DNA from 2 places in the Variovorax sp. GW458-11-26-14-LB1 genome. Region 1 is predicted to be linked to the other one. Evidence: riboswitches for the same ligand, from Rfam matches in the RefSeq annotation. Region 1 holds a riboswitch; the other holds the start of a gene.
What was found. A riboswitch is a leader RNA that binds a small molecule or an ion and turns the genes downstream of it on or off. The one in region 1 is predicted to bind S-adenosylhomocysteine.
Positions count from the first base shown of each region.

Region 2: another riboswitch for S-adenosylhomocysteine. It lies ahead of ahcY (adenosylhomocysteinase); the one in region 1 lies ahead of metH (methionine synthase).

Region 1 is NZ_JBWKYW010000013.1:113,357-129,192, reverse strand. Features, by position in the region: gene AC07YS_RS11695 (LysR family transcriptional regulator) at 25-945, opposite strand; gene AC07YS_RS11690 (PACE efflux transporter) at 1,047-1,484, shown strand; gene AC07YS_RS11685 (lipase secretion chaperone) at 1,506-2,417, opposite strand; gene AC07YS_RS11680 (esterase/lipase family protein) at 2,429-3,439, opposite strand; S-adenosyl-L-homocysteine riboswitch at 3,617-3,692, shown strand; gene metH (methionine synthase) at 3,715-6,477, shown strand; gene AC07YS_RS11670 (ArnT family glycosyltransferase) at 6,578-8,335, shown strand; gene AC07YS_RS11665 (glycosyltransferase family 2 protein) at 8,332-9,321, shown strand; gene AC07YS_RS11660 (GtrA family protein) at 9,332-9,745, shown strand; gene AC07YS_RS11655 (amidohydrolase family protein) at 9,774-10,973, opposite strand; gene AC07YS_RS11650 (TetR/AcrR family transcriptional regulator) at 10,928-11,695, opposite strand; gene AC07YS_RS11645 (ferredoxin--NADP reductase) at 11,724-12,497, opposite strand; gene AC07YS_RS11640 (6-hydroxynicotinate reductase) at 12,817-14,436, shown strand; gene AC07YS_RS11635 (UPF0280 family protein) at 14,441-15,343, shown strand; gene AC07YS_RS11630 (amino acid synthesis family protein) at 15,365-15,836, shown strand, end outside.
Region 2 is NZ_JBWKYW010000002.1:226,410-242,245, forward strand. Features, by position in the region: gene rpsI (30S ribosomal protein S9) at 67-459, opposite strand; gene rplM (50S ribosomal protein L13) at 472-903, opposite strand; gene AC07YS_RS02435 (S1C family serine protease) at 1,109-2,350, opposite strand; gene AC07YS_RS02440 (hypothetical protein) at 2,356-2,958, opposite strand; gene AC07YS_RS02445 (23S rRNA (adenine(2030)-N(6))-methyltransferase RlmJ) at 3,121-4,080, shown strand; gene AC07YS_RS02450 (septal ring lytic transglycosylase RlpA family protein) at 4,091-4,729, opposite strand; gene metF (methylenetetrahydrofolate reductase [NAD(P)H]) at 4,783-5,607, opposite strand; gene AC07YS_RS02460 (TlyA family RNA methyltransferase) at 5,618-6,451, opposite strand; gene ahcY (adenosylhomocysteinase) at 6,457-7,896, opposite strand; S-adenosyl-L-homocysteine riboswitch at 7,962-8,030, opposite strand; gene phaP (TIGR01841 family phasin) at 8,282-8,779, shown strand; gene AC07YS_RS02475 (alpha/beta fold hydrolase) at 8,802-9,731, shown strand; gene AC07YS_RS02480 (hypothetical protein) at 9,777-10,217, shown strand; gene AC07YS_RS02485 (alpha/beta fold hydrolase) at 10,214-11,287, shown strand; gene AC07YS_RS02490 (GNAT family N-acetyltransferase) at 11,313-11,906, shown strand; gene AC07YS_RS02495 (peptide chain release factor 3) at 11,983-13,611, shown strand; gene AC07YS_RS02500 (ABC transporter permease) at 13,616-14,419, opposite strand; gene AC07YS_RS02505 (DNA methyltransferase) at 14,616-15,656, opposite strand; gene AC07YS_RS02510 (hypothetical protein) at 15,653-15,836, opposite strand, start outside.

The DNA of each region.
Region 1 (15,836 bases):
GGCCACGGAAAGAATTGACCCGGCTCACACGGCCGGCGTCCCGATGCCGGCCGCCGCCTGCCGGTCGCGCGCGATCAGCGCCACGAAGCGCTGCGCGCCCAGGCCCAGCGGCCGTTCGCGCGACCACACCACGTCCACCCACAGGTCCAGCCCGTTGCTGAGGTTCTCGAACGGAATCTCGACCAGCGCGCCCGCCGCCACGTGCGGCCGGGCGAAGTTGCGCGGCAGCCAGCCCCAGCCCAGCCCGGCGGTGATCAGGCTCAGCGCGGCCAGCGCGTTGTCGGTGCGCCAGACATGCCGCGCGAACACGAAGCGCGGGTCGCTGGTGGCCAGGTCGCGCCCCGCGACCACGATCTGGCGCGTGTTGGTCAGGTGCTCCTCGCGCAGGCGCCCGCCGGCCGCCGCGCGCAGCACGGGGTGCTCGGGCGCCATCACGGCCACCATGGTGTCGCTGCCCACCTCCTGGAAGCCCTCGCGGCCGTCGAGGCTGGGGCGCTCGAACACCAGCGCCAGCTGCGCCCGGCCGCTGTGCAGCAGCGCCAGTGCGTCGGCCTGCGGTGCGGCCAGCACCTCGACCTGCAGCAGCGGGTAGTCGTCGGCCAGCGCGGCCAGCGGCCCGCTCCAGGGCGCGGCCAGCAGCTCGGGCGCGATGGCCAGCGTGAGCCGGTCTTCCAGCCCCTGCGTGAGCGCCAGCGCCTGCACCTGCAACTGCCGCAGCTGGGCCGCGAGCAGCCGCGCCTGCGGCTCGAGCGAGCGCGCGGCCGACGTGGGCTGGGGCTCGCGGCCGCTGCGGTCGAACAGCGGCAGCGCCAGCTCGGCCTCCAGGTTGGCGATGGCCATGCTCACGGCCGACGGCACCTTGCGCAGCGCCCGCGCGGCGGCCGAAAACGAGCCGTGGTCGATCACGGCCAGGAAGACCTCGACGTTGTCGCTGGAGAAAGCCATGGCGCCCGATCTATCAATAAAACTGAAATAAGTTAACTTTTTATATCAACTAAAAGCAAATAAAGTCCCTCCATCGCAGTCAAACACACAGAGAAACAGTCATGCAGGGCCTTCAGCGTCGGATCGTTTACATCTCCCTCTACGAGGGCATCGCCATCGTGGCGGCCAGCGCCGGCCTGGCCCTGATGTCGGATGCGGGGCTCGGCCACTCGGGCCTGCTGGCCGTGGGCGCCTCGGTCATCGCGGTGATCTGGAACCTGACCTTCAACGCCCTGTTCGAGCGCTGGGAGTCGCGCCAGGCGGTGCGCGGGCGCAGCCTGAAGCGCCGCATCGCCCACGCCATCGGCTTCGAGGGCGGCCTGATCGCCTTCCTGGTGCCGATGCTGGCCTGGGGCCTGGGCGTGTCGCTCTGGCAGGCGCTGGTGATGGACCTGGGCCTGGTGGTGTTCTTCCTGGTCTACACCTTCGTCTTCAACTGGGCCTTCGACCGCGTGTTCGGCCTGCCGGCCTCGGCCATGGGCGAAGCGCAGCCTGCGTAAGCCTGCGCTTACTTAGCGGATTTATCGCGCCGGCTTGGGCGCGGCGGCCGAGCGCATCGCCAGGGCACCGCTCAGGCGCAGGCGCTCGTTCTCGTTGAAGAGCGTCTCGCGCAGCTGGGCCCGCTCGGCCTCGGGCGCGCTGGCGTAGCGGTCGAGCCGGGCGTTCCATTCCTGGGTTTCCTGGTCGAGCGTGGCCAGGCCGCGTGCCACCTCGTAGCCGTAGGCCTCGCTGCGCGCGGCAAAGCGCTCCTGGGGGCTGGCGCCGCGCGCCTGCAGGGCCTCGGTCTGGCGCATCACGTCCAGATGCGCCACCGCCTCCTTGCGCACCTCGCGCTGCGCGGGCGACAGCCAGGCCTGCTCGCTTTGGGCCAGCGCCGCGGCGCGCTGCTCGGGCGTGAGGTCGGGGTTGGACAGCAACTCCATCTTCTCGGCCATGAACCGGTCCTGCCGGATCTGGTCGCCGAACAGGCCTTCGATTTCCTCGGGCGCGAAGAACTGCCGGCGCACCGCCTCGCGCGCCTCCAGGCTGCGCCGCAGAAAGGCCGGGTCGCCCGGCGCGGGTGGTTGCAAGGTGCGCAGGGCTTCCTGCATGTCGACGTAGCGCTCCAGCAGGGCCAGCGCGCGCACGCGCCAGTCCTCGCGCAGGCGCTGGGCGAGCAGGGCGGGCGCGCGGGCCATCAGCGTGGCCTTGCTGTCGGCCTGCGCTTCGGCGAGCACCTGGTCGAAGAGGGTGATGAGGTCGCTGGTGAGCAGGGCGTCGGGGGCCGCTGCGGTGGACTGCGCCGGACGAGGCACGGTGGGCACCGCGACCGCCGCCGTGGCGCGGGGCGCGGCGGCCTGCGGCGCATCGACCGCCCCGGGGCCGATCGCCAGCCAGCCGGTCCCCACGGCCACCAGCGCGACGGCGCCGATGGTCAAGGCCACACCGCGCATGCGCAGCGTCCTCAGAGCCCCGCGCTCTTGAGTCGCGCGGCCTGTTCCCTGAACAGTTCCGGCGGCTTCTTCTCGTAGTACGGGAACTGGCTGCCGTAGGTGTTGCCGAAGGCCTGGTTCACCTCGTCCAGGTGGTTCTGGCGGTAGTCGCCCAGGTGGGTGCCCAGGCGCGTGGTGCAGACCGCGAGCAGGCCGTCGTTGGCCTCGCCGAAGAAGAACAGGCTGCCCAGCGTCGACAGCGCCGTGTCGCTCGGGTCGAACAGGTTGAAGCTGGTCGACACGCCCGACCACGAGTAGTAGCGCACGCCGTTGGCCACGGCCGCGCCGCTCTTCACGTCGCACGACGAGCCCGGCGCGGGGCGCCCCTGCGGGAACTTGGCGTCGAAGGCCGCGCCGCCCGCCGTGGTCAGCGAGGCCAGCGCGTTCAGCGGCACCTCGGGCAGCTGGCTCGGGTCCTTGCCCGAGAGAAAACCGATCAGCCCCGTCAGCAGGTCGACGGCCTTCACCACCAGGGTCTGGCCGATGCCGCCTTCGGGCAGCTTGGCGAGCAGGTCGGCCACCTTCGAGCCGCCGTTGGCGCCGCCCACCGAGGTGACCGAGGCCACCATGTCGGGCGCCACCGCCGCCACGTAGCGCACCGTGGGCGAGCCCTGCGAATGGCCGATGAGGTTGAACTTGAGCGTGGGGTTCTGCTCCAGCGCGCGGATGGTCTTGAGCTCCTGCAGCAGCTGCTCGCCGCGGATCTCGGAGGTGTTGGTGCCCGACACCTGCGCCACGTACACCTTGGCGCCCGCCGCGGCCAGCCTGCCGGGGATGTCGTAGAAGTAGTCGACGCCCAGCAGGTTGTCGAAGCCCAGCAGGCCGTGGACCAGCACGATCGGGTACTTGGTCTTCGCCGTGTCGGAGGTGACGCGGGCCTCGACGCGGGTGGCGCTGTCGCCGGCCGCGGCACGCGCTGGTGGCGCGTGAACCGCGAGGGCCGCGGCGGCCAGGAGGCCGCAGCTCAGGGCCACGGCGCGCATCGGGGTGGCTGCATGCTGCAACCGGACATTCCACTTCCTGGCCATCGGCGAACTCCCTAACGTTTGGTTAAAAACACGAACGTTCGTTCAGAAACGGTGGGCGCATTCTGTTGACACGTGCAGGAATGAAAACTGGGGTTTTCCCAGGGCGCAATCGAATCGACCTAAAATGCGCGACTTCCCAAGGAGCGTTGCAGCGGTTCGCCACAGAGGCGAATCGTCAGGCTTGGGGCGACAACGACGCTCGCCTGTCCGACTCTTCCGCAGGTGAGGCCATGTCCCAGATTCCCGCATCCGTTTTCGCTCCCGTCGCTCCCCCTCCCATGAAGCTGTCCGGCCTCGAGCCGGTCGCCATCGGCGAGGGCACGCTGTTCGTCAACATCGGCGAGCGCACCAACGTCACCGGCTCCAAGGCCTTCGCGCGCATGATCCTCAACGGCCAGTTCGAGGACGCCCTGGCCGTCGCGCGCCAGCAGGTGGAGAACGGTGCGCAGGTGATCGACATCAACATGGACGAGGCCATGCTCGACAGCAAGGCTGCCATGGTGCGCTTCCTGAACCTCATCGCCAGCGAGCCCGACATCGCGCGCGTGCCGGTGATGGTCGACAGCTCCAAGTGGGAGGTCATCGAGGCCGGCCTGCGCTGCATCCAGGGCAAGGGCATCGTCAACTCGATCTCCATGAAGGAGGGCGTCGACAAGTTCAAGCACGAGGCCAAGCTGGTCAAGCGCTACGGCGCCGCCGCCGTGGTCATGGCCTTCGACGAGAAGGGCCAGGCCGACACCTACGCACGCAAGATCGAGATCTGCGAGCGCGCCTACCGCGTGCTGGTCGACGAGGTGGGCTTTCCGCCCGAAGACATCATCTTCGACCCGAACATCTTCGCCATCGCCACCGGCATCGAGGAGCACGACAACTACGCGGTCGACTTCATCAACGCCGTGCGCTGGATCAAACAGAACCTGCCCGGCGCCAAGGTGTCGGGCGGCGTGAGCAACGTGAGCTTCAGCTTCCGCGGCAACGACCCGGTGCGCGAGGCCATCCACACCGTGTTCCTGTACCACGCGATCCAGGCGGGCATGGACATGGGCATCGTCAACGCCGGCATGGTCGGCGTGTACGACGACCTCGAACCCACGCTGCGCGAGCGCGTGGAAGACGTGGTGCTCAACCGCCGCCCCGACGCGGGCGAGCGCCTCGTCGAAGTGGCCGAGACCGCCAAGAGCGGCGCCAAGGACGACAGCAAGAAGCTCGAATGGCGCGGCACGCCCGAGCACCCGGTGCACGTCAACCAGCGCCTGTCGCACGCGATGGTGCACGGCATCACCGACTTCATCGTCGAGGACACCGAAGAGGCCTACCAGCAGATCCTCGCCAAGGGCGGGCGTCCGCTGCACGTGATCGAAGGCCCGCTGATGGACGGCATGAACATCGTGGGCGACCTGTTCGGCCAGGGCAAGATGTTCCTGCCGCAGGTGGTGAAGTCGGCGCGCGTGATGAAGTCGGCCGTGGCCCACCTCATTCCGTACATCGAGGAAGAAAAGCGCCAGGACGAGGCCGCGGGCCGCGACGTGCGCACCAAGGGCAAGATCATCATCGCCACCGTGAAGGGCGACGTGCACGACATCGGCAAGAACATCGTCACCGTCGTGCTCCAGTGCAACAACTTCGAAGTGGTGAACATGGGCGTGATGGTCCCGTGCCACGAGATCCTGGCGAAGGCGAAGGTCGAGGGCGCGGACATCGTCGGCCTGTCGGGCCTCATCACGCCCAGCCTCGAAGAGATGCAGTACGTGGCCGGCGAGATGCAGAAGGACGACCACTTCCGCATCAAGAAGATCCCGCTGCTCATCGGCGGTGCCACCACCAGCCGCGTGCACACGGCCGTGAAGATCGCGCCGCACTACGAAGGCCCCGTGGTCTACGTGCCCGACGCCTCGCGCAGCGTGAGCGTGGCGCAGAGCCTGCTCTCGGACCAGGCCACCGCGTACATCGACGAGATCAACGCCGACTACGAGAAGGTGCGCACGCAGCACGCCAACAAGAAGCAGGTGCCGATGTGGCCGCTGGCCAAGGCGCGCGCCAACAAGACGCCGGTCGACTTCGCGAACTTCGTGCCCACCGTGCCCAAGTTCATCGGCCGGCGCGTGTTCAAGAACTTCGACCTCACCGAGCTGGCAAAGTACATCGACTGGGGTCCGTTCTTCCAGACCTGGGACCTGGCCGGCCCGTTCCCCGCCATCCTGAAGGACGAGATCGTCGGCACCGAGGCCGTGCGCGTGTACGCCGACGGCCAGCGCATGCTCAAGCGCCTCATCGAAGGGCGCTGGCTCAGCGCCAGCGGCGTGGTCGGCTTCTGGCCCGCCAACACCGTGAACGACGACGACATCGAGCTCTATACCGACGAGACGCGCAGCGAAGTCGCGCTCACCTGGTACGGCATGCGCCAGCAGACCGAGAAGCAGATGATCGACGGCGTGATGCGCCCCAGCCGCTGCCTGGCCGACTTCGTCGCGCCCAAGGACAGCGGCGTGAAGGACTACGTCGGCGTGTTCGCCGTCACCGCCGGCCTGGGCGTCGAGAAGAAAGAGAAGTTCTTCATCGACGACCTCGACGACTACTCCGCCATCATGCTCAAGGCCCTGGCCGACCGGCTGGCCGAGGCTTTTGCCGAAGCCATGCACCACCGCGTGCGCACCGACCTGTGGGGCTACGCGCCCCACGAAGGCCTGAGCAACGACGACATGATTGCCGAGAAGTACCGCGGCATCCGCCCCGCGCCCGGCTACCCGGCCTGCCCCGACCACAGCGTGAAGGGCCCGATGTTCGACCTTCTGAACTGCGCGGACATTGGCATGACCCTGACGGAGAGCCTCGCTATGATGCCCGCCGCCAGCGTGAGCGGCTTCTACCTCGGGCACCCCGATGCGACGTACTTCAACGTCGGCAAGATCGGGCACGACCAGTTGCAGGACCAGGCCGCGCGGCGCCGCACGAGCGAAGCGGAGCTCGAGCGCCTGCTGGCGCCGAACCTTTGAACCTGCCGGCCGGTCGGCGCGACCGGAGTGACCGGCCACGGGAGTTGATATTCAGAAGCTGATCTTTGCCGCCGCGCACTACGCCGAGTTCGCGATCTTCGTGATTGCCTGCTGGGGTGCCGGCCGCGCGGTGCTCGCGCGCCTGCGCCCGCCCTCGCGCCGCGACGCCTGGCTCGAAGCGGCCATGTCGGCCGCGCTCGGTGTCGGCCTTTACATCTGTGCCTTTCAGGCGCTGGCCATCTTCGGGCTCTTCCGCCGCGAGGCGACGCTGGGCCTGGTCGGCGCGGGCGTCCTGGCCGCCGCGTGGCAGTGGCGCGGCTGGCGCGCCGACATCCGCGCATTGCGCGCGGCCGCGCCCCCCACTGCGCCGTGGACCCGCTTCGAACGCATCGCCGCCATCGCGCTGGCGCTGGTCGCGCTGCCCGCGCTGGTGGCGCCGCTCGCGCCGCCGGCCGCCTTCGACGAGCTGATGTACCACCTGCCGTATGCGCGCCTCGTGGCGCAGCAGGGCACGCTGGGCATCCACGACTGGCTGCGCTACCCCTGGTTCCCCTACAACTACAACTTGCTGTACGCCGCCGCGCTGCAGGTGGGCGACGACGTGCTGCCGCACTTCCTCAACGCCCTGGCGGGCGCACTGTCGGTGCTGATGATCTTCCGCCTGGGCATCCTGCATGCCAACCGGCTCACCGCCTGCATCGGCGCGGCCATCTGGCTGGGCATGGGCGACTACGCCAACGCGCTGATCGACATGGGCGTGGCGCTGTTCGTGCTGTCGGCCTTCGTGGCGCTGTGGTGGTGGCGCGAATCCGAGCCGCTGCGCGACGGCACGCGCTGGCTCTGCCTGGCGGCGTTCTGCCTCGGCGTGGCGGCGGGCTCCAAGTACCAGGCGCTGATCTTCCTGCCGCTGGTGGCGCTGTTCGTGGTGCGCCACGAGCGCCGCCTGTTGCAAGCCTGGGCGCCGGCGCTGCTGTGCTTCCTGATTCCGTGCATCTACTGGTACGCGCGCAACGCCATCATGACGGGCGACCCCTTCAACCCGATCGGCGCGCGCGTGTTCGGCTTCACCGAATGGGTGCCGGCCGACTACGTGCAGCAGGTGGCCGACGTGCGCGACCACGCCGAGATGCCCAACGCGCTGATCTGGTCGGTGTTCCTCGCGCCCTTCAGCGTGTGGTGGAAGCGCTCCGCCGCCGTGCGCGCGGCGGGCTGGTTCTGCCTGTACTCGGTGGCCGTGTGGGTCGTGACCTCGCGCTACCCGCGCTACCTCATGGCCTCGTTCCCGCTGCTCGCGATGACGGCGGCCGTGGGCTGGCAGGTGCTGTTCGGCTGGATCGCGGCGGGCGTGCGCCGCCTGCGCGCAGCGCCCGCTGCGGTCGCAGCCGACGGCCCGCGCAGCGGCGCCGGCGTCGGCGACTGGGTCGTGGTGCTGCTGCTGGCCGTGCTGGCCGCCGTGTCGGTGGGCCAGACGGCCACCAAGGTGTCGATGATCTCGCTCACGGCCGAGGCGCGCGAGGCCTTCCTGCGCAAGCACGTGCCGGGCTACGGCGTGATGGACTACGTGCGCCGCAACGTGACCGGCCGCGTCTACCAGATCGCGCTGAACGAGGCGATCTACTACGGCCCCAACCCGATCTGGGGCGACACGCTGGGGCGCTGGCGCTACCGCGACTACCTGCTGATGTCGCCCGGCGACACGGCGCGCAAGCTGGCAGCCGAGGGCTTCACCACCGTCGTCATGTCGCCCGAGATGGTGAAAGTGCTCAGCGTGCGGCCCGGCTTCGACCAGTACTATGGCCTGCTGCACGACCAAGACGGCAGCCGCGCCTACCGACTCCTTCCGACGACCGCCCCATGACGACCGACCACCGACCCGCCCCCGTGTCCGCCATGCCGCGCATTGCCGCCGTCATTCCCTGCTTCAACGAGGCCCTGGCCATCACCCAGGTGATCGAGGGCTTCCGCGCGGCCCTGCCCGGCGCCGAGATCCACGTCTTCGACAACAACTCCACCGACGACACGGCCGCCGTGGCCCGCGCGGCCGGCGCGATCGTCACGCACGTGGCCGCGCGCGGCAAGGGCAACGTGGTGCGGCGCATGTTCGCCGACGTCGAGGCCGACATCTACGTGATGGTCGACGGCGACGCCACCTACGACACCACCGCCGCGCCGCGCCTCATCGCGCGGCTGGTCGAGGGCAACCTCGACATGGTGGTCGGCAGCCGCGTGGACGACGGCCAGGACGCGCTCACCTACCGCGCCGGCCACCGCTTCGGCAACTGGCTGCTCACGGGCACCGTGGCGCAGCTCTTCGGCGGCGGCCTCACCGACATGCTCTCGGGCTACCGCGTGTTCTCGCGCCGCTATGCCAAGTCGTTCCCGGCCCTGTCGCAGGGCTTCGAGATCGAGACCGAGCTGACCGTGCACGCGCTCGAGCTGCGCATGCCTTACGCCGAGGAAGCCACCGCCTACAGCACGCGCCCCGAAGGCTCGCACAGCAAGCTCTCGACCTACCGCGACGGCTGGCGCATCCTGAAGACCATCGGCAAGCTGTTCGTGAGCGAGCGGCCGCTGCAGTTCTTCTCGATCGTCGCCGCCGTGCTCGCGATCGCAGCGCTCGCGCTGGCCCTGCCGCTGTTCATGACCTACGCCCACACCGGCCTGGTGCCGCGGCTGCCCACGGCGGTGCTCGCCACCGGCGCGATGCTGGCGGCGCTGCTGTCCTTCGTCTGCGGCGTGGTGATGCACACCGTCACGCTCGGCCGGCAGGAGGCCAAGCGGCTGCGCTACCTGGCGCAACCCTGCGTGCGCGAGAGCTTGCGCAAGAGCCTGCGCGCGCACTGACGGCGGCGCGATGAAGATCGGGCGCGAGTTCCTCTCGTTCGCCGTGGCCGGCGTGATCGGCTTCGTGGTGGACGTGACGGTGCTCTACCTGCTGGCGCCGCTCTTGGGGTGGTACGGCGCGCGCGTCGTGTCCTTCCTGGCCGCCGCCACCACCACCTGGCTCTACAACCGCCGCTACACCTTCGCGGCGAGCGCGGCCGGCGCCGCCACGGGGCGTTCGGTCTGGCGCGAATACTTGGGCTACCTCACGACCATGCTGGCCGGCGCCGTGCTGAACTACGGCACCTACGTGCTCACGCTGCACTGGGTGGAAGGCCGCTGGGCCGCCGCGCTCGGCGTGGCGCTGGGCAGCATCGCGGGCCTGGGCGCCAACTTTCTCTCGGCGCGCTACCTGGTCTTCCGCTCGCACCGCAGCGGCGGCTGAGGCCGCCACCGGGCGCGTTCAAGCGCGCTCAGTGCCCGCCCGACACCACCACCGGGATCTCGGTGGCCGGCGGCGTGTTGCGGCTGCGGCCGCAGCGCACGAGGCCGTCGATCATCACCATGCCCACGCCCGGGATGTCGCCCAGCTGCACGCTTTCGAGCAGGCCCGGCGCGGGCGAATGCTGGGCGCGGTCCATGAACACGAAGTCGGCCGCGCGGCCCACCTCGATCAGGCCGCAGTTGAGCTTGCGGATCTTCGCCGTGTTGCCGGTGGCGAAGCAGAACACCAGCTCGGCCGGGATGTTCGCGATCGACGACAGCATCGCCACCATGCGCAGGATGCCCAGCGGCTGCACGCCCGAGCCGGCGGGCCCGTCGGTGCCGAGGATCACGCGGTGCGGGCACTTGAGTTCGAGCGCGGCCTTCGCCGCCGCGATGGCGACCTTCTCGTTGCCGTTGTGCACGATCTCGATGGCGCGCGAGCTCTTCTCGCACAGCTCGCACACGTGCGCCTCGGGCAGCGAGGTGTGGCCGCCGTTGATGTGGCCGATGATGTCGGCGTCGGCCTCGAGCACCACGTCCTTGTCGATCAGGCCCGAGCCCGGGATCGACGGGCCGCCCGTGTGGATCGTGCTCTGGATGCCGTATTTGCGCGCCCAGGCCACCATTTCCTTGGCCTCGTAGCCGGCCTTCACCGAGCCCAGGCCCACTTCGCCCAAGAGGCCCACGCCCGCTTCGGCGAGTTCCTTGAAGTCGCTCTCGACCATGCCCTTCTCGATGACGGGCGCGCCGGCCAGCACCTTCACGCCGCCGGGGCGGAAGTTGTCGAAGGCGCGCTGCGCGGTGATGGCCAACGCCTTCAGGCCGACGATGTCCTTCGGGCGGCCGGGCAGGTGCACCTCGCCGGCCGAGATCATGGTGGTCACGCCGCCGTGCATGGTGGAGTCGATCCAGCCGATCTGGCCCTGGCGCGGCGTCCAGTCGCCGAACACCGGGTGCACGTGGCTGTCGATGAGGCCGGGTGCGACGCAGGTCTTGCGCGCGTCGATGACGGTGACGGCGCCTTCGAGGTCGCAGTCTTTCTCCTTGCCGACCGCCACGATCAGGCCGTCGTTCACCACCAGGGTGTCGGCGTCGAGGATGGGCTTGTCGATGTCGCCCGAGAGCAGCAGCCCGATGTTCTTTATGACGACCTTGCCCGACTTTGTGCCGGCTGCGATTTCTGCCATTTCGTTGTGTCCTCGTCGTGGGGTGGGGAAGGGGTGCGGTTGTCCGATACCTCGTCCGCGCGCACGGTGCGCAGCAGGGTCTCGATGACGAAATCTTCCCAGTGCGCGACGGCTTCCGGCGACTCCAGCGGCTCGCCGAGGAAGGCCGTGAGCGTGTGCCGGTTCGATGTGTAGAAATAGCCGGTGGACGCGATCAGCAGGTAGATGTCGCGCGCCACGAGGTCGGTGCGGAACAGGCCCTGGGCCGCGCCGCTGGCAAGGATTTCCGAAATGATGGCCACCGCCCGCGACGAGTACTCGCGCGCCCGCAGCGACTTCGAGATGTGCCGGCCCTTGTGCAGGTTCTCGGTGTTCAGCAGGGTGACGAACTCGGGGTTCTTGCGGTAGTAGCCGAGCACGAAGCGGATGACTTCGGTGAGCGCTTCCACGGGCCGCGAGGCGTCGAGCGCAATGGCGGCTTCGGCATCGTCCATGCGCTGGTAGATGCCTTCGAGCACCGCGATGAACAGGCCCTCTTTGCTGCCGAAGTAGTAGTAGATCATCCGGTCGTACGACTTGGCGGCCTTGGAGATCTTCTCCACGCTGCCGCCGTCGTAGCCGTACTTGGCGAACACCTTGGTCGCCGCCTTGAGGATGCTGTCGCGCGTGGCCTGGGCCGCGGCCTCGCGCACGCCGGTGCGGCGCTGGGGCTTGGGCTTGCTGACGGAGCGGGAGTCGGCCATCGTGCGCGCAGCGCCTCTGTATCGGGTCTTACTTCTCGGCGAAGGCGCGTTCGACCACGAAGTCGCCCGGCGTCGAGGTGTTGCCTTCCTTGAAGCCGCGCTTTTCCAGGATGTGCTTCAGGTCGACCAGCAGGCCGGGGCTGCCGCACAGCATCACGCGGTCTTCCTCGACGTTCAGCGGGGGCAGGCCCAGGTCGTCGGTGAGCTTGTTGCTCTCGATCAGGTCGGTGACGCGGCCCTGGTTGCGGAACTCCTCGCGCGTGACCGTGGGGTAGTACAGCAGCTGCTTGGCGATCATCTCGCCCAGGATCTCGTGCTTGGGCAGGTGGTCGGTCACGAGGTCGTGGTAGGCCAGCTCGTCGACCTGGCGCACGCCGTGCACCAGGATGACCTGCTCGAACTTCTCGTACGTGTCGGGGTCGCGGATGATGCTCATGAACGGCGCCAGGCCGGTGCCCGTGCCGAACAGGTACAGGCGCTTGGCCGGCAGCGTGTAGTCGATGAGCAGCGTGCCGGTGGGCTTGCGGCCCACGATCACGGTGTCGCCCACCTGGATGTGCTGCAGCTTCGAGGTGAGCGGGCCGTCCTCCACCTTGATGCTCAGGAACTCCAGGTGCTCCTCGTAGTTCGGGCTCACGATGCTGTAGGCGCGCAGCAGGGGCTTGTTGTTGACCTTCAGGCCGATCATCGTGAAATGACCGTTCGAGAAGCGCAGCGCCGGGTCGCGCGTGGTGGTGAAGGTGAACAGGCGGTCGGTCCAGTGGTGGACGCTCAGGACGCGTTCTTCGCTGAATGCACTCATACAGAACTCAAGTGTTGGTTGAAGACAGAAAAGGGTGGCTGAGCCGAAATGCACGCCTTTGGGGCGTCCGCCATCGGCCGGCTAGCAACCCTCCATTGTCGTTGGTCGGAAAAACCCCGATGAACACCGCGAGAAAACACCATTGCAAGCATCGGGCCTGTTTGCTACATTGACCTTTGATGTAGTGAACGCAACATGAAAGTGTAGGGGATGCTACACAAACGAAAGCCGCCGCACAAGCACCTGCACGGCACGTTTGTTGCAAACCTCCGGGGCCTGAAGACCCGCTCCGACAGCACCACACCACGAGATCGCCCCGATGACTGAACACACCAAGACAGACGGACTGCCCGGCATCGACATGCCCCTGGTCGCGCAGGCCGGGGGCGCCGCCTTCGGCAAGGCGCCGCCGCGCAACGAGAAGATGAGCACCGCCAAGGTCGAGTGCAACGCTTGCCCGGTGCTGTGCCAGATCTCCGACGGCCGCACCGGCGCCTGCGACCGCTACGCCAACCGCCAGGGCGTGCTGGTGCGCGTCGATCCGGTGGTGCTGCTGCGCCGCACGCTCGCCAGCGAACAGCCGGCGCTCGTGCCCTTCGACCGGCCCGGCGCCGAGGCGGTCGAGGCCGATGCCACGCCCGACTGGAACGGCGACCTGCTGCATGCCGACGAGGTCTTCGTCACCGGCGTGGGCTCGTCCACCACCTACCCCGACTACAAGCCCGCGCCCTTCATCGTGGCTTCCAAAGCCCAGGGCGTCGACATGGTCACCGTCGTCACCGAAGGCATCTTCAGCTACTGCAGCTTCAAGGTGAAGATCGACACCGACCGCTTCCTGGGCGCCGAGCAGGCCAACGTGCGCTACAAGGGCGAGGTCGTGGGCCATGTCACCACGGCCGAGTACGGCTCGCAGATGCTGTCGCTGGGCGGCGTGCACCACCTCACGGGCGGCAGCAAGAAAGAGGGTCGCATGACGGCCGAGCTGATGCAGCTCCTGGGCAACAAGCAGGCGGTGGAATGCACCATCGACGGCGGCGCCAGCCTCGTCATCCAGGCCGGCAAGGCGCCCATCGTCAACGGCGTGGAAGAGCAGCGCATGCGCGTGGGCTGCGGCTCGGCGGCCGTGGGCATCTTCGCGCGCCAGTTCGCCGGCGTGGCCGACGAGGTGGTGGTGGTCGACGACCACATCACCGGCGTGCTCACCGAGCACCAGGCCGGCCGCTGCCTCGACATGACGCCCTCGGGCATCCAGATGCTGGGGCGCAAGTCGACACCCGGGCGCTACTTCCAGGTCGCGAACCCGGGCAACGGCTGGGGCGGCACCGACATCGCCGACCCGCTGGCGATCATCGAAGGCTGGGAAGAGGGCGTGGCCCGCCCCGGCCTGCGCCTGCTCATGACCTCCACCACCGGCGAGCACGCGCAGTGGTACGTGCTCGACGAGGCGCTCAAGCCCATCGAGCAGCCCATGCCGCCCGAGGTGCGCCGCATCGTCGATCGCATCGGCGAGAACTGCGAGCCCTCGCTGTGCACCGTGCTGTTCCTCGGCGGCGCCGGCGGCAGCCTGCGCGCGGGCGTCACCGAGAACCCGGTGCTGCTCACGCGCGCCATCAAGCGCGCGCTGGTCAACGTCACCTGCGGCGGCGCGCCGGCCTATGTGTGGCCCGGCGGCGGCATCACCGTGATGGCCGACGTCATGCGCATGCCCGACAACAGCTTCGGCACCGTGCCCACGCCGGCCATCGTCGCGCCCATCGAGTTCAGCATGCGGCGCGCCGACTACGAAGCGCTCGGCGGGCACGTCGAACACATCTTCCCGCTCGAGCAGGCGCTCGCACGCGGTGCGTGGCAGGAAGACGGCGCACCGCTGGCGCGCCAATGGCTCGTCATCGACGATGCCAACCCGTGGCCGCTCGGCCACGCCCCCATGCTGGGCTGAAACCATGTCCGCCCAACGCACGGCGCTCGACGCGGGCCGCTGGCATTTCAACCACGGCCCGATCGACATCGTGGCCGAAGCACACGGCGACCCGTACGCCGTCGCGGCCGCACACGACGCGGCCTGGGCACGCTTCGGCCATGTGCTCGACGAACTCGTGCGCGAGCTGCCGCAGCTGCGCCTGCCCGTGGCCGCACGCCAGCGCCCGCGTGGCGTGGTGGCGCGGCGCATGTGGGACGCCTGCGATGCGTTTTCGCCGTTGTTCCTCACGCCGATGGCGGCCGTGGCCGGCAGCGTGGCGCAGGAACTCATCGCCTTCTACGACCGGCCCGGCATCGAGCGCGCCTGGATCAACAACGGCGGCGACATCGCGCTGCACCTCGCGCCCGGCCACACGGCGCGCGCGGGCTTGTTTGCCGACCTCGCGCGCTTCGACTGGCGCGACAGCGGCATGCTGACCACCGACGGCCAGTTCGCGCTGCACGCCGACCAGCCGGTGCGCGGCGTCGCCACCAGCGGCTGGCGCGGGCGCAGTTTCTCGCTGGGCATCGCCGACAGCGTGACGGTGTTGGCCGCCACCGCGGCGCAGGCCGACGCCGCCGCCACCGTGATCGCCAACGCCGTCGACGTGGCCGACGCCGCCATCCAGCGCCTGCCCGCCAGCGAATGCAAGGACGACAGCGACCTCGGCGACACCCTCGTCACCGTCGACGTGCCGCCGCTGGCGCCCGCGCAGGTGCACCATGCACTCGATGCGGGCGCGGCGTGCGCCCGCGCGCTGCAGAAAAGGGGGCTCGTGTGGGCCGTTCTGCTCGTTTGCCAGGGGCAGTGGCGGCGGGTGGAACCCTTATGCTCGAAGTCGCTGGACATCGCGCTGCCCGAAGCAGTTGGTTCAGTATTTGCTTAACGAAAAGCAAGGTTCTTTTTCATGATCGAAATCCGTCGCGTCTTCACCCATGTCGAGTACATCCACCACGAGTTCGGACCGCGTGCCGAAACCCCGCTGGTGCGCGGTGCCATCGGCGCGGTGCTGACCAATCCTTTCGCGGGCCGCTACGAGCCCGACATCCTGCCGATGATGGCGCTGCTCGACCCCGTGGGCGTCGACATGGCGCACCAGCTGCACGCCGCCATGGACGTGCCGCTGGAGCAGATCGCCACCTACGGCAAGGGCGCCATCGTCGGCGCCGACGGTGAGCTGGAGCACGGCGCGCTGTGGCACGTGCCCGGCGGCTACGCGATGCGCGAGCTGCTCGGCTGGAAGGGCAGCCGCGCCGCCTACACCGCGGGCAAGGCCGAAGAGAAAACCGGCCAGCCCGGCAACGCGCTGTCGATCGTGCCCTCGACCAAGAAGGTCGGTCCGCCCGGCGCCGCGCTCGACGTGCCGCTCACCAACATCA
Region 2 (15,836 bases), on a different contig from region 1:
ACCCGGGGGACGCGGCCACGAAAAAGCCGCCCGAGGGCGGCTTCTTGTCTCGCAACGAGCAGGGGATCAGCGCTTGCTGAACTGCTTGCGGCGACGGGCGGAGTGCAGACCGACCTTCTTACGCTCGACTTCACGTGCGTCGCGCGTCACGAAGCCGGCTTGGCTCAGGACGGGCTTCAGCGAAGCGTCGTAGTCGATCAGGGCACGGGTGATGCCGTGGCGCGTGGCGCCGGCTTGACCCGATTCGCCGCCGCCGTTCACGTTGACCATCACGTCGAAAGCTTCGAGGTTGTTGGTCAGCGCCAGGGGCTGCTTGGCGATCATGATCGAGGTTTCACGGCCGAAGAACGCTTGGATGTCCTTGCCGTTGACCGTGATCTTGCCGGTGCCTTTTTTCAGAAACACGCGGGCGACGCTGGATTTGCGACGGCCGGTGCCATTGTTCCATTCACCAATCATTCTCAAGGCTCCTTACAGTTCCAGCACTTTGGGCTGTTGGGCGGTATGCGGGTGCTCTGCACCACCGTACACCTTGAGTTTCTTGATCATCGCGTAACCAAGCGGGCCCTTGGGCAGCATGCCCTTGACAGCCTTTTCCAGGGCGCGGCCCGGGTGCTTGTTCTGCATGTCGCGGAAGTTCGTCGCCGTGATACCGCCCGGGTAGCCCGAGTGACGGTAGTACACCTTGTCGATCGACTTGGCGCCGGTGACGCGCAGTTGCGCGGCGTTGATGATGACGATGTAGTCACCGGTATCGACGTGAGGCGTGTAAATGGCCTTGTGTTTGCCGCGCAAACGGAGAGCAACTTCGCTGGCTACTCGTCCGAGGACCTTGTCGGTCGCGTCAATCACAAACCACTCGTGCGTCACGTCAGCGGGCTTGGCGCTGAACGTTTTGGTCATGAGTTTTTCTCTTGAAAGAGGGTTTGGCGAGCCCTTTTCCACGGTCGGCGTTCCTCTGATGGGAATCTCTTAGGTGGGTTTTCACGCCTTCCGCCCAATGAAAGGGCGGCTGGCATGCCTTCGCCGCGGGGCTACAAAAACGCTGCGAAGCCCGCGATTATATGAAGAAATGGCCAAACGGCCAATTTCCGGGCTTCCGGGGGCCTCAGCGCTGGATGCGGACGAGTTCCAGGCTCTCGTTGGTCACGGCGGCATAACCGCGTCGGTACATGGCCTCGAAGTTGACGATCCGCCTCAGGTCGGGGCTATACAAGACGGTTGCCTTGAACGGCGTGCCCACGGGTGAAGCGCCGGTGCCATAGGAGACGTAGATCCAGCCGTCATAGGCGATACGAACCACATTGAGCTCCACACCGTCCACGCGCACCGTGTGTTCAGCGCCCACCGAGGCATTGAGCTCATGCCGCAGCCGGTCGTCGGTGGTCGTCACGTAGTCCAGGTGCCAGCGCATGCCCGGCTGGACGTCGTCCTTCGGCGCCCAGCCGCCCGGCGGCGATGCGCTGTCGAACAGGCCGCCAACCGACGAGGTGAGGGTCACCACCTGCCCATTGGCCTTCTCGACCCGGCTGCCGGCGTTGAACGACACCTCGTCTCCCTGGACCCGGTCCACGCGGTAGATCACCGGCGTGCGGTTGCCGGTGAGCCGGTCGGTGCGCACGTACTCGAGCGCGTCGCCGGCGCGCAGCGGCTCCGCCAGCGCCACGCCGGCGCTGCGGCGGGCGCCGCCTTCGGGCTCACGCGCCCGAGCCGCCAGCTGCGCCTGGGCGCGGGCTGGCAGTTCCGCCAGGAACTCGGCCGGCATGGCGAAATTCAGGTTGCCGCCGTCGCGGGCGGCGAAGGTGGTGATGCCCAGCAGGCGGCCGTCGCTGTCGAACAGCCCGCCGCCGCTCGACCCGGGCGCGATCGCCGCCGTGGTCTGCAGCAGCCGCGCCTCCCCGTCGCCGCCGCGCAGGCCCGACAACAGGCCTTCGCTGAGCGTGTTTTCCAACCCGCGCGGGTTGCCGATGGCGTACACGCGCTGCCCCACCCGCGCGGTGCCAGCAGGCGCCAGCGCCACCGGCGGCGCCGTGAAGTTGGCGACCTTGATCTGGCACAGGTCGCGCCCCGGGTCCGGGTATTCGAGCGTGGCGCCGTAGGTGACGTTGTCGCGCTTGACCACGAAATTGCTGGCCTTGGCGAGCACGTGGCAGTTGGTGACGAGCCGGCCGGGTGCGATCACCACGGCGCTGCCGGCGCGCAGCGGACGCTCCTGCGCGTCGAAGGTGCGCACGGCCCAGACGCTGCCGGTCAGCTTGGCGAACAGGGCGTCGGGCTCCAGCGCGGCGGCCGGGCCAGCGGCCAGCAGGGCGCCCGCGGCGCACAGCCACGGCGCGGCGTTCTTCCACATCGGCTTCACGGCTTGGCGGGCAGCAGGCCGCGCAGATCGTCCATCGAGACGCGGGCGTCGGGCGCGGCGGACGGTGCTGCGGGCGCGGGGCGCGCCGGAGCGGGCGGCGCAACCGCCACGGGAGGCGGCGGTGGCGCGACCACGGCCGGCGCGGGCGCAGGCACAGGCGCTGCCACGGCCGTCTTCGGCGCCGGCGCAGCCGCGATCTCGGTCGTGCCGATCTTCATGCCGACGGTCGCTTCATCGCCGGTCTGCGCGCTGCGGTCGAAGCTGCGCACCTCGCCGAAGATCAGCTGGATCCAGCTCGGGTAGTTGAAGCCCGCCCCGGTGCCGGTGTCGATCGCCACGCCGACCAGGCCGCCGATCATCACGTTGCCGACCAGTCCCACGTTGACGCGCGAAATCGCCTGGCCGCGGGCCGGCGGCAGGCCGGACTGGGTGCATTCGATGTTCAGGTTCTCGCCCGAGCGCCGCACCGGCAGGGTCAGGCCGGAGCGCACTACCGCATCATTGCGGTCGTTGGAGACCCGGCAGCGGGCGCCGTCGACCACCTTGCCCTCGGGCGACAGGGTCTCGACCTTCACGTTCTGCGTGGTGCCGTGGGTCACGGAGGCGCAGCCCGTCAAAATAGACAAAACACCCGCGCCGACGCACAGGCCCCAAAATCGCCATCCGGCTCCTCGCATTGCTGCCCCTCGTTGTGTTTTGTAAATCAATGTAGCGCCGCGCGAGTCTAGCGCTCCCCTTTCCACTTTTTCAGGCCTCATTCCATGTTCAGTTACCGCCACGCGTTCCATGCCGGCAACCACGCCGACGTGCTCAAGCACACGGTCCTGATTGCCACCCTCGATCACCTGCTTGAAAAAGACGCCGCGCTGACCGTCGTCGACACCCACGCCGGCGCCGGCCTGTACCGGCTCGACGGCGACTACGCCGGCACCAGCGGCGAAGCGGCCGACGGCGTGCTGCGCTTCTTCGCCGCGCCGGACAAAGCCCCCGACACGCCCGCCCCGGCCGCCAAGTCGACGGGCAAGAAGCCCGCAGCCCCCGCCGAAGACAAGCCGGTCGCCGAAGCCATCGCCCGCTACCTGAGCGTGATCCACGACTTCAACCCCAAGGGCGGCGCCCGCGTCTACCCCGGCTCGCCGTTCATCGTGCAGCACCTGCTGCGCGACCACGACAAGCTCAAGCTGTTCGAGCTGCACCCGACCGACGCCCGCACGCTGGACGCCAACATCGCCCAGCTCGAGGCCGGCCGCCGCATCGCCGTGCTGCGCGACGACGGCTTCGGCAGTGCCACCAAGTTCCTGCCGCCGCCCTCGCGCCGCGCGCTGGTGCTGATGGACCCGAGCTACGAAATGAAGACCGACTACGGCCGCGTGCTCGACTTCGCGGCCGAGGCGCTCAAGCGCTTCGCCACGGGCACGTATGCCGTCTGGTATCCGATCATTCCGCGCCCCGAGGCGCACGACCTGCCACGCCGCCTGAAGACGATGGCGACCAAGGCCGGCAAGCCGTGGCTGCACGCCACGCTGACGGTCAAGTCGAGCAAGATCACGAAGGACGCCGCCTCGGGCGAAACGCAGCGCCCGGGCCTGCCGGCGAGCGGCATGTTTTTGATCAACCCGCCCTACACGCTGAAGGCGCAACTGGCCGAGGCGCTGCCCCAGCTGGCCGAGCGCCTGGCCCAGGACCGCAACGCCGCCTACTCGCTCGAGAGCGGCGGCTGAGGCCGGCCGCTCAGCGGCGCTTGCGCGGCGGCACGATCACCCGCTTGCGCGCGGGTGCCGGCGCGCGCACGCGCGAGGTCGGCGCCTCCGGCAACAGCGCGGGCTGCAGATCTTCCGCCGCCACGGCCTGGCCGCCACAGCGCATGCCCTCGCGGTCGATGACCGACAGCGCCACCTGCTTGATGCCCATGCTCGTGAGACCGATGCGGTCGGCCGCGGCGCGGCTCAGGTCGATGATGCGGCCCGGCGTGAAGGGCCCGCGATCATTGACGCGCACCAGCACCTCGCTGCCGTTGACCAGGCTGCGCACGCACACGCGCGTGTTGAAGGGCAGCGTCTTGTGGGCCGCCGTCATGGCGCCCATGTCGAAGCGCTCGCCGTTGGCGGTCTTGCGCTGGTGGAACTGGATGCCGTACCACGACGCGCCACCACGCTCGAAGATCTCGCGCGGCTCATCGCCGGGCACGCCGTCGTCCAGCGACTCGCCGGTGCCCGACACCGCGAGGTCGTAGCGCACCGACGGCACGGCCGAGCGCGGGGCGGCGCCGGGCGGCACGGCCAGGCCGCGTCCCAGCGGCTGCAGCCGCTTGCCGGACGCCGCCGGCGCAGCGGCGGTGTCCGCGTCTTTCTCCTGCGTGGCAGGCGGCATGGTGCACCCTGCGAGCACGCAGGAGACCGCGACGGCGACCGCGCGCAGCCCTCTCAATCCAGGCGCTCCAGGATCGCCAGCGTGGCCGCCGACTGGTTCATCGTGTAGAAGTGGATCGCGGGTGCCCCGCCTTCTTGCAGGCGCGCGCACAGGTCGGTCACCACGTCCAGGCCGAAGGCCTTGATGGAGGCCGTGTCGTCGCCGAAGCCCTGCAGCCGCAGGCGGATCCAGCGCGGAATCTCGGCGCCGCAGGCGTCCGAGAAACGCATGAGCTGCGTCGAGCTCGTGATGGGCATGATGCCCGGCACGATCGGCGTGTCGAGCCCCAGCTTGCGCGCGTCGTCGACGAAGCGGAAGTAGGCCTCGGGGCTGAAGAAATACTGCGTGATGGCCGAGTCGGCCCCCGCCTTCATCTTGGTGGCGAAGGCTTGCAGGTCGGCTTCGGGCGAGCGCGCCTGCGGATGCACTTCGGGGTAGCAGGCCACCTCGATGTGGAAGTCGCGCCCGGTCTCCTCGCGGATGAAGGCGACCAGGTCGCTCGCGTACTGGAACTCGCCGCCGATGCCGTAGCCGCTGGGCAGGTCGCCGCGCAGCGCGACGAGGCGCTTCACGCCCATGGCCTTCAGCTCGGCCAGCTGCTCGCGCACGGTGGCGCGCGTGGCGCCGATGCACGAGAAGTGGCTGGCAGCGTCCACGCCCTCGGCCAGGATCTCCTGCACCGCACCGAAGGTGCCCTGGTGCGTGGAGCCGCCCGCGCCGTAGGTGACGGAGCAGAACTGCGGCTTGCGCGCATACAGCTGCTGGCGCACAGCGCGCAGCTTGACCGCGCCTTCGGGCGTCTTGGTCGGGAAGAATTCGAAACTCAGCGGAAGGCGCACCTGCGTCTCCTTAGGAACCGTCGCCCGCCTTGGCAGCAGCACGAACGGCGTGAATGAAAAACTCGCGGTTGCCGTCGCCCCCGGCGATCGGGCTGTCGAACCAGCGCAGCACCTTCAGCTCGAGCGCCGCGCAGGCGTCGTGCAGGCGCTTCTCGACCACAGGGTACATCGCCTCGTCGCGCACGATGCCGCCCTTGCCGACCTGGCCGGGCTGCAGCTCGAACTGCGGCTTGACCAGCATCAGCAACTGGCCGTCGTCGGCCAGGAACTGCACCACGGCCGGCAGCACCAGCGTGAGCGAGATGAAGGACAGGTCGCCGACGATGAGGTCGAAGCGCGGCTCAGGCGGGGCTTCGACAACTTCGACAGCCTCACCCACCTCGTCGTCCTCGCCATCGTCCACCTGCAGATCGGCCGGCGACAGCGCCCGCGCATTGACGCCTTCGATGGCGACCACGCGTTCGTCCTCGCGCATGCGCGCATGCAGCTGCCCGTGGCCGACGTCGACGCCCACCACCTTGGCGGCGCCATGCTGCAGCAGGCAGTCGGTGAAGCCGCCGGTCGACTGGCCGACGTCCAGGCAGAGCTTGCCCGTCGGGTCCACGCCGCTGGTCTTCAGCGCGCCTTCGAGCTTGAGGCCGCCGCGCGACACGTAGCGTGCCTCGGCGGCATCGGCGAGCTCGAGCTCGGCCGACTCGGGCACTTCGTCCTTGTTCTTGGCGACGTTGCGCCACGCGTCGCCCGTGCCCGCGTCACGCCAGCGCATGCCGCCGGCGATGAGCCGGACGGCTTGCGAACGCGACGCGGCCAGGCCGCGCTCTACCAACAGTTGATCGGCGCGCACGCGGATCAATAGCGGTAGGTGTCCGGCTTGTAAGGGCCGTTCTTGTCCACGCCGATGTAGGCGGCTTGCGAGTCGGTCAGCTCGGTGAGCATGGCGCCGACCTTCTTCAGGTGCAGGCGCGCGACCTTCTCGTCCAGGTGCTTGGGCAGCACGTAGACCTTGCCGGCCTGGTAGGCGTCGGGCTTGGTGAACAGCTCGATCTGGGCGATGGTCTGGTTGGCGAACGACGACGACATCACGAAGCTCGGGTGGCCCGTGCCGCAGCCCAGGTTCACGAGACGGCCCTTGGCCAGCAGGATGATCTTCTTGCCGTCCGGGAAGGTGATGTGGTCGACCTGCGGCTTGATCTCTTCCCACTCGTACTTCTCGATCGACGCAACGTCGATCTCGTTGTCGAAGTGGCCGATGTTGCAGACGATGGCCTGGTCCTTCATGGCGGCCATGTGCTCGTGGCGGATCACGTCGCGGTTGCCGGTGGTGGTCACGAAGATGTCGGCCTTGTCGGCGGCGTACTCCATGGTCACGACCTTGTAGCCTTCCATGGCGGCCTGCAGGGCGTTGATGGGGTCGATTTCAGTCACCCACACCTGGGCGCTCAGTGCGCGCAGCGCCTGGGCCGAGCCCTTGCCCACGTCGCCGTAGCCGGCCACGCAGGCCACCTTGCCGGCGATCATCACGTCGGTCGCGCGCTTGATGCCGTCGACCAGCGATTCGCGGCAGCCGTACAGGTTGTCGAACTTGCTCTTGGTGACCGAGTCGTTCACGTTGATGGCGCGGAACAGCAGCGTGCCCTTGGCGCTCATCTCGTTCAGGCGGTGCACGCCGGTGGTCGTCTCTTCGGTCACGCCGATGATCTCGGCCGACTTGCGGGTGTACCAGGTGTCGTCCACGGCCAGCTTGGCCTTGATGGCGGCGTACAGAATGCGTTCTTCTTCGCTGGTCGGGTTGGCGAGCACGCCCAGGTCCTTTTCGGCGCGCTGGCCCAGGTGCATGAGCAGCGTGGCGTCGCCGCCGTCGTCCAGGATCATGTTCGGGCCTTCGCCCTTCGAGCCCTTGGGACCGAAGTCGAAGATGGCGTGGGTGTAGTCCCAGTAGTCCTTCAGCGACTCGCCCTTGATGGCGAACACCGGCGTGCCGGCGGCGGCGATGGCGGCGGCGGCGTGATCCTGCGTCGAGAAGATGTTGCACGAGGCCCAGCGCACTTCGGCGCCCAGGGCTTGCAGCGTCTCGATGAGCACGGCCGTCTGGATGGTCATGTGCAGCGAGCCCGTGATGCGTGCGCCCTTCAGGGCCTGGCCCTTCGAGAACTCTTCACGGATGGCCATGAGGCCGGGCATCTCGGTTTCGGCGATCTTGATTTCCTTGCGGCCCCAGGCGGCAAGGGACAGGTCGGCAATCGCCTGGTCGGCGGTCGAGACGGGGGTGGGCTTGAGTACAGCGCTCATGTGAACTCCAAAACTGGTTTGAAAGATGCCACTGCGTACGGGGAAGAAAGACTCACCGCGAGAACAGCGGGTGAGCGTGGTTGCGATGTGGTCCGAGCCTCACGCCTGACGGCGCTGCAACGCTCCTCGGAGCGCCGGATTGTAGTCGCGGCCGCCCGGCCCGCCAATCGACCGGGGCATCCCACATCACGGAAAGCGCGGGCGCCCGCCAGGCCGGGCCGTGCGGCGCGGGCCACCCCGGGAAACTCCGCAGGCAAATCCGCGCTTGGAGCGCCCTGAGCCGCGCCGGCCCGGCGTATCGTGGCGGCGGGCCCCGGCCGCCCGGCCGCTGCCTGCATCCACCCGTTCGATTGTTTTCATCACCCGACACAGGAGATTCCGCACCATGGCCACTGCCAAGAAAGCCGCCGCGAAAAAAACCACCGCCAGCAGCGCCGGCGCGAAGCAGGCGGCGCCGTCCGCCGCGGACATGCTCGATCCGATGAAGAACCTCAAGGGCATGGCCGAGCGCCTGCAGAACCTGAACCTGACCGGCGGCGCCGGCAAGCTGCTGGACAGCGGCCGCAAGGACCTGCAGGCGCTGATGCAGGCCAATGAAAAGTCCTACCAGGGCCTGCAGACCGTGGTGCAGCGACAGACCGAGATGATCAAGACGGCCATCGCCGAATGGCAGACCGCCGCCAAGGCGATGCCGGGCAAGGACCCGAAGGAAAACCTCGCCAAGCTCGACGAGCTGGGCCGCCAGTCGTTCCAGCGCGCCGTCGACGACATCAAGGAGCTGGCCACCCTGGCCGCCAAGTCGCAGGCCGACGCCTTCGACGTGGTGCGCCAGCGCATCCAGGCCAACGTGGACGAGGTCACGAAGCTGCTGCAGCGCAAGTAACAGGAAGAAAAGAAAGGCCCGCATGACCGCCGTCGCGCCCCGCACCGAACGGCGCACCCGCGCCAACGGCATCGAACTGGCCTGGGACAGCTTCGGCGACCCCGAGGCGCCGCCGCTGTTGCTGGTCATGGGCCTCGGCGCCCAGATGGTCGCGTGGGACGACGCGTTCTGCGCCGGCCTGGCGCAGGCCGGCGGCCACCATGTGATCCGCTTCGACAACCGCGACATCGGCCACTCCACCCACCTGCCGCACGCCGGCGTGCCCGACATCCAGGCGCTGATGCTGCAGGCCATGGCCGGGCGCCCGCTGCAGGTGCCCTACACGCTGCGCGACATGGCCGACGACTGCGCCGGCCTGCTCGACGCGCTGGGCATCGCACGCGCCCACGTCGTGGGCGCGTCGATGGGCGGCGCCATCGGGCAGGAGATGGCCATCCACCACCCGGGGCGGATGCGCTCGCTCACCAGCATCATGTCGAGCACCGGCGACCCGGCCCTGCCGCCGCCCACGCCCGAGGCGCTGGCGGTGCTGTTCGCGCCCGCGCCGACCAGCTTCGAGGCCTACCTGCCGCACCACGCCAAGCTGTGGCGCGTGCTGCGCGGGCCCGACGCCTTTCCGCTCGACGAGGCGCGCGACGCCGAACGTGCGCAGCTCGCATTTCTGCGCGGCCTCAACCCAGGCGGCGTGGCGCGCCAGCTGGCAGCCGTGTTCGCGTCGGGCAACCGCAAGCCGGCGCTGCGCGCGGTGCAGGTGCCTACGCTGGTGATCCACGGCGACGTCGACCCGCTGGTGCCCGTGGCCTGCGGCATCGACGTGGCCGAGGCCATTCCCGGCGCGACGCTGCTGCGCATTCCGCGCATGGGCCATGCGCTGCCGATCGCGATGTGGCCGCAGATCATCGAAGCCATCGCCGCGCACACTGCACGGGCGGCGCGGCGCGACGATCACTGAAGAAAAAAAGAGACACGACAACGAACCCAGACGGAGGTGTTTTTCATGAGCCAGTTTCCGTCCCTCGATCCCATGGCCCTGTGGCGCGAGCTCACGGCCCAGTGGGAAAAAAGCACCAACGAGTTCGCCAACGAAGCCATGGCCTCGGACCCGTTCCGCCAGGGCATGCACGGCGGCATGAACGCCTCGCTCACCGCGCAGAAGGCGGTGGGCGACCTGATGGCGCGCTACCTCACGCTGCTGAACCTGCCCACGCGCGCCGACCTGCAGGCGCTGGGCGAGCAGCTGCACCGCATCGACGACCACCTGGCGGGCATCCGCCGCGCGCTGGAAGGCGGGGCCGGGCCGGCCGCGCGGACCGCCGATACGGCCACTGCACCGCCCCGGCCGCGTCGCACCAAGCAACCGCCGGCGGCGGCAGTGCCTGCACCGGCAGCCAAGGCCGCCGCCCCCAGGAAACGCACCGCCGGAAAGCGCCGCCCATGAGCGCGCCGCCCGACACCTTCCAGCTGCCCGACATCCGCGGCGAGATCGAGCGCACGATCCAGCGCAACATCAAGGGGCTGGACTTCCTGACCTCGACCGCGCCTGCCGTCGGCCTCACGCCCAAGGACGAGATCCACCGGCGCGGCACGCTGAGCCTGTACCACTACCGCCCGATGGTCGACGAGATCTACCGCGTGCCGGTGCTCATGGTGATGGCCACCACCAACCGCGCCTACATCTTCGACCTCGCGCCGGGCCAGAGCATGGTCGAGTACCTGCTGCTCAAGGGCTACGACGTCTACGTGATGGACTGGAACGCACCGCGCCCCGACGAGAAGCGCCTGCGCATCGAGGACTACGTGCTCGACTTCATTCCCGACTCGATCCGCCGCGTGCAGGAAGACTCGGGCGAGGAAGACGTCACCATCGCCGGCTACTGCATGGGCGGCGTGCTCTCCACGCTGTACGCGGCCCTGCACCCCGGCGGTCCGATGAAGAACCTCGCGCTCTTCACCACGCCGATCGACTTCAGCCGCATGAAGCTCTTTCACGCGTGGTCCGACCGGCGCTACTTCGACGTCGACCGCCTCATCGACACCGTGGGCAACGTGCCGCCCGAGATGCTGTTCGCCTCCTTCGACATGCTGCGCCCCGCCGGGCGCGGCGCCGGGCTGGTGCAGCTGTGGGACAACATGGCCAACGACGAGTTCGTCAAGTCGTACCGCATGTTCGACCGCTGGGGCGCCGAGATGCTGCCGCTGGCCGGCGAGTACTTCCGCCAGACCGTGAAAGAGCTCATGTGGGACAACAAGCTGCACAAGGGCGAGCTGGTGCTCGGCGGGCGCCCCGTGCTGCTGAAGAACATCACCGTGCCGGTGCTGCACGCGCTCGCGCAACACGACCACATCGTGCCCTACGAGGCGGGCCAGCCGCTGATCGCCGGCATCGGCTCCACCGACAAGGAAGAGGTGGTGCTCAAGGGCGGCCACGTGAGCCTGGCGGCCGGCACCAACGCCGTGCGGCGGCTGTGGCCCAAGCTCGACGAGTGGCTGGGCATGCGCTCCACCTGACGAACACAAACATCCCCCTACGCTCATGACCGCATCTTCTTCCCGCACCTACCCGCGCACCGTCGCCCACGCGGACGGCGACATCGCCCTGCGCCTGATGACCGGCGCCGACGCGCCCGCCGTGCTGGCCTTTGCGCAGGCGCTGCCGGCGCACGACCTGCTCTTTCTGCCGCGCGACATCACTGAGCCCAAGGTGATGGCCGCCTGGGTCCGCGCCATCGAGCGCGGCGACATCGACAGCGTGCTCGCCGTGCGCGACGGCGCCGTGCTGGGCTGCGCCGCCGTCATCCGCGACCCGCATTCGTGGTCGGGCCACGTGGCCGAGCTGCGCGTGCTGGTGTCGCCCGCGCTGCGCGGCGGCGGCCTGGGCCAGCAGCTGGCGCAGGAGGGCTGCGCGCTGGCCTTCGCCCACGGGCAGGAAAAGATCGTCGCCCAGATGACCGTCGACCAGCGCGGCGCCATCGCTGTCTTCCAGGCCCTGGGCTTCCGGCCCGAGGCCCTGCTCACGCGCCACGTGAAGGACCGCGAGGGCAAGGCGCACGACCTCGTGGTGCTGAGCCAGGACGCGGCGCAGGTCGAGGCGCAGATGCGGGCGTACGGGGTGACCGAGGCGTTTTAGGCCCATCGGCGGGGGATTGAGGGGGTTGGCGAGGCGGCCTCCTAAAATCGGGGGATTCCCCTGCAGATTGCCCACCTTGTCTTTTCTCGCCGAAACCCGCCGCCGTCGCACCTTCGCGATCATTTCCCACCCTGACGCCGGCAAGACCACGCTGACCGAAAAACTGCTGCTGTTCTCGGGCGCGATCCAGATCGCCGGCTCGGTGAAGGCCCGCAAGGCCTCGCGCCACGCCACCTCCGACTGGATGGAAATCGAGAAGCAGCGCGGCATCTCGGTGGCCTCGTCGGTGATGCAGATGGTGTACCGCGAGCACGTGATCAACCTGCTCGACACGCCCGGCCACAAGGACTTCTCGGAAGACACCTACCGCGTGCTCACGGCCGTCGACTCGGCGCTGATGGTGATCGACGCGGCCAACGGCGTGGAAGCGCAGACGCGCCGGCTGATCGAGGTCTGCCGCCAGCGCGACACGCCCATCATCACCTTCGTCAACAAGATGGACCGCGAAGTGCGCGAGCCGCTGGACATCCTGGACGAGGTGGAGCGCGAACTCGGCATGCCCTGCGTGCCCATGACCTGGCCCGTGGGCCAGGGCAAGAGCTTCCGCGGCATCATGAACCTGCGCACGCAGGCGATGACGGTGTTCGAGTCGGGCAGCGAGCGGCTGCCGCACGACTTCGAGACCATCCCGCTGAGCGAGCGCGACACGCTCGTCAAGCGTTTCGGTGCCGACTTCGAGCACGCCATGGAAAGCATGGAACTGGCCACCGGCGCCTCGCCCACCTGGGACCGCGAGGCCTTCCTGGCCGGCAAGCAGACGCCGGTGTTCTTCGGCTCCGGCGTGAACAACTTCGGCGTGATGGAAGTGCTCGACGCGCTGGTCGACCTGGCGCCCTCGCCGCAGTCGCGCACCAGCACCACGCTGGTCAACCGCCAGCCGGTGGTGAAAGAGATCCAGCCCGAGGACAAGGACTTCGCGGGCGTGGTGTTCAAGGTGCAGGCCAACATGGACGCCAACCACCGCGACCGCATCGCCTTCGTGCGCATGGCCTCGGGCAAGTACACACCGGGCATGAAGCTGAAGGTGCAGCGCACATCGAAAGAGCTGCGCCCCACCAGCGTCGTGACCTTCATGAGCCAACGCCGCGAGGCGGTGGAAGAGGCCTACGCGGGCGACATCGTGGGCTTCACCACCCACGGCGGCGTGCAGCTGGGCGACACCATCACCGACGGCGCGAACCTGCAGTTCACCGGGCTGCCCTTCTTCGCGCCCGAGCTGTTCATGACCGTCATCCTGAAGAACCCGCTGCGCACCAAGCAGCTGCAGCAGGGCCTGGCCCAGTTGGGCGAGGAAGGCGCGATCCAGGTCTTCCGCCCCGAGGTCGGCGGCCCGATGCTGCTGGGCGCGGTCGGCCAGCTGCAGTTCGAAGTGGTGCAGCACCGCCTGAAGGCCGAGTACGACGCCGACGTGCGGCTCGAAGGCTGCCAGTACACGGGCGCGCGCTGGATCACGGCCGACACCCCGGCCGAGCTGCGCGAGTTCGTCCACGCCTACCCGGTGCGCATGGCCAAGGATGCGGCCGACACGCTGGCCTTTTTGTGCACCTCGCCGTACGACGTGCGGCTGGCGCAGGAGCGTTTTCCGAAGATCCACTTCCATCCGCTGCGCGAGCACGCGGGGCTGGCGCTGCAGAGCGCCGGCTGATCGGCTAGCTGCCCGACGAGGTGTAGTGGCGCAGCCCGAGGCGCCACGCACCGAACGCCGCCGCGAGGAACACGAAGCCCGCGAGCGGCGACACCCACCCCACCCAGGCCGGCGCGCCCAACGGGTCGGGCTTGCCCAGGATCGCCAGCACCGGGTAGTACGCCACGCAGGCCAGCGGCACGATGAAGGTCAGCACGCGGCGGAACCACTGCGCATAGAGCGCCAGCGGGTACTGCGCCGCCTGCACGCCGCCGTAGGTGAGCACGTTGGCGATCTCCAGGCTTTCGACGGTCCAGAACGACAGCGTGCCCTGCAGCACGAGGATGCCGAGGAACAGCGCGATGCCGCCGGCCAGGGCGAACAGTGCGATTGCCACGGCGCTGGGGGTCCATGCGATGTCGGCCTGCACGGTCGCGAAGGCCAGCACGAGCAGGCCCTGCAGCAGACGGCCGAGGCGGCTGATGCGCACGTCGTGGCCCATGAGCTGCAGCGCCAACGGGCGCGGACGCAGCAGCAGCCGGTCGAAGGTGCCGGTGCGCAGGAATTCGGTGCCCAGCACGTCGAAGCCACGGCCCAATGCGTCGGCGAGGGCGAACATGCAGTTCACGAGGCCATAGAACAGCGCGACCTCGCCGATGCCCCAGCCCTGCACCTCGCCGAAGCGATGGAACAGCGCCCAGACGGCGACGACCTCGATGCCTGTGCCGAGGAACTGGCCGAGGGTCAGCAGCAACGCGGACGCGGGGTACCTGGCCTGGCCGCTGATGGAGGCGGCCATGAGGCGGAAGAAGAGAGGGAGGGCGCCCATCTTCAATGGCCCTCGCGGCCTGTATCGCCGTGGTTCAGGGCGCGTGCACAGGCCACCGGGTACTTCCCTCCGCGAATGTCCCCCGGGCTTCGCCCTCCTCCTTGATTTCGCTGCGGGAAGCACCCGCTGTCCTGCGCACACCGAGCGCGGTCGTGGTGCGGGTCGGTCCACCGCTGTGCGGGTTGCGTCATGCCGCTCATTGCTCGTAGCAGATGTCGAGCCGGATCAATGCGCCGCGGGCATCGATGCGGTCGGCGCGGAAGTAGAAGCGGCCGCGGTAGCTGTCGAGGTGAAGGGGTGTGGTGACCGGGTCGCCCCAGCTCGTCACCGAGAAGCCCTGCCCTTGCAGCCATCGCAGCAGGGCGTCCAGGCGCTGCGGGTCGGCGTCGACGCGGATGTCGGCGTCTGCGGGCGGAGGGCCCTGTGGGTCCTGCTGCCAGCGCGCGAAGCTGCCGAACAGCGTGAAGACGTGTCCTGCGGCGCGCATGGCATCGAGCAGCGCAGCGGTGGCCGGCAGGTCGATGCGCTCGCGCTGCTTGCGAAAGACCAGTGCGTGCTCGTGGCGCCGGTCGGTGCGGGCATCGGTGTCGTTGTCTGCCGCGTCGTGCGGATAGACCAGCACGCGCTCCTCCTCCATCGTGAAGAGCGAACCCAGGATGCGGGCGAGATCGAAGGCCAGCGGCAGCACGCGATCGCCGATCCGGAGGTTCTCCACCATCGCGATGCAGGCACCGCCCTCGCGCAATCCGGCGCGCACGCGGTGGAAGACGTTGCGCAGGCCATCGAGGTGCTGCGCGTAGCTCGGGCTGTCGTAAAGCTGGGAGGTTGCCTGCGCACCGGCCCAGCGGCAACCGAAGTAGGGCACGTTCGTCAGGCAGAGGTCGAAGGGCGGGAGCGCGGCGTCTTCGAGCGCATCGCACGAGGCGTGCAGGAGCGTCGTGCCGTGGGCGAGGCCGTGGCGTGCCAGCCGCTCGCGGATGAGGTCGATGCGGCCTGCATCGACTTCGCAGCCCAAGGCCCGTCGGTCCTCGAGGCGCGCCGCGAGCAGCGTCGTGCCGAAGCCGGCGAAGGGGTCGAACACCATGTCGCCCGGTTGCGAGAACCGGCGCACGAAGGGCAGCATCTGCTCGAGCCATCCGCAATCGCGCCCGCCCATCGGGTCCCGCGTGCGCAGGTCGTCCGGCAGCCGGTAGCGCGGCGATTCATGGTCGAGCTTCAGCCAGCTGTGACTGCTCATGGGCAGGCCTTCGCGGTGCGCGTGTCGAGCAGCACGTCGTGCCCCGGCTCCCAGCCGGCGCAGAGCTGTCCGTCGGCAAAGTAGACGAGCTTGTAGACATCGCCGGTCGCGTGGCGCGCGTGCATGGCGCCGTAGTCGGCGCTTTCGAAGACGACCGTCAGGCCGCTGTCGGTGCGCAGG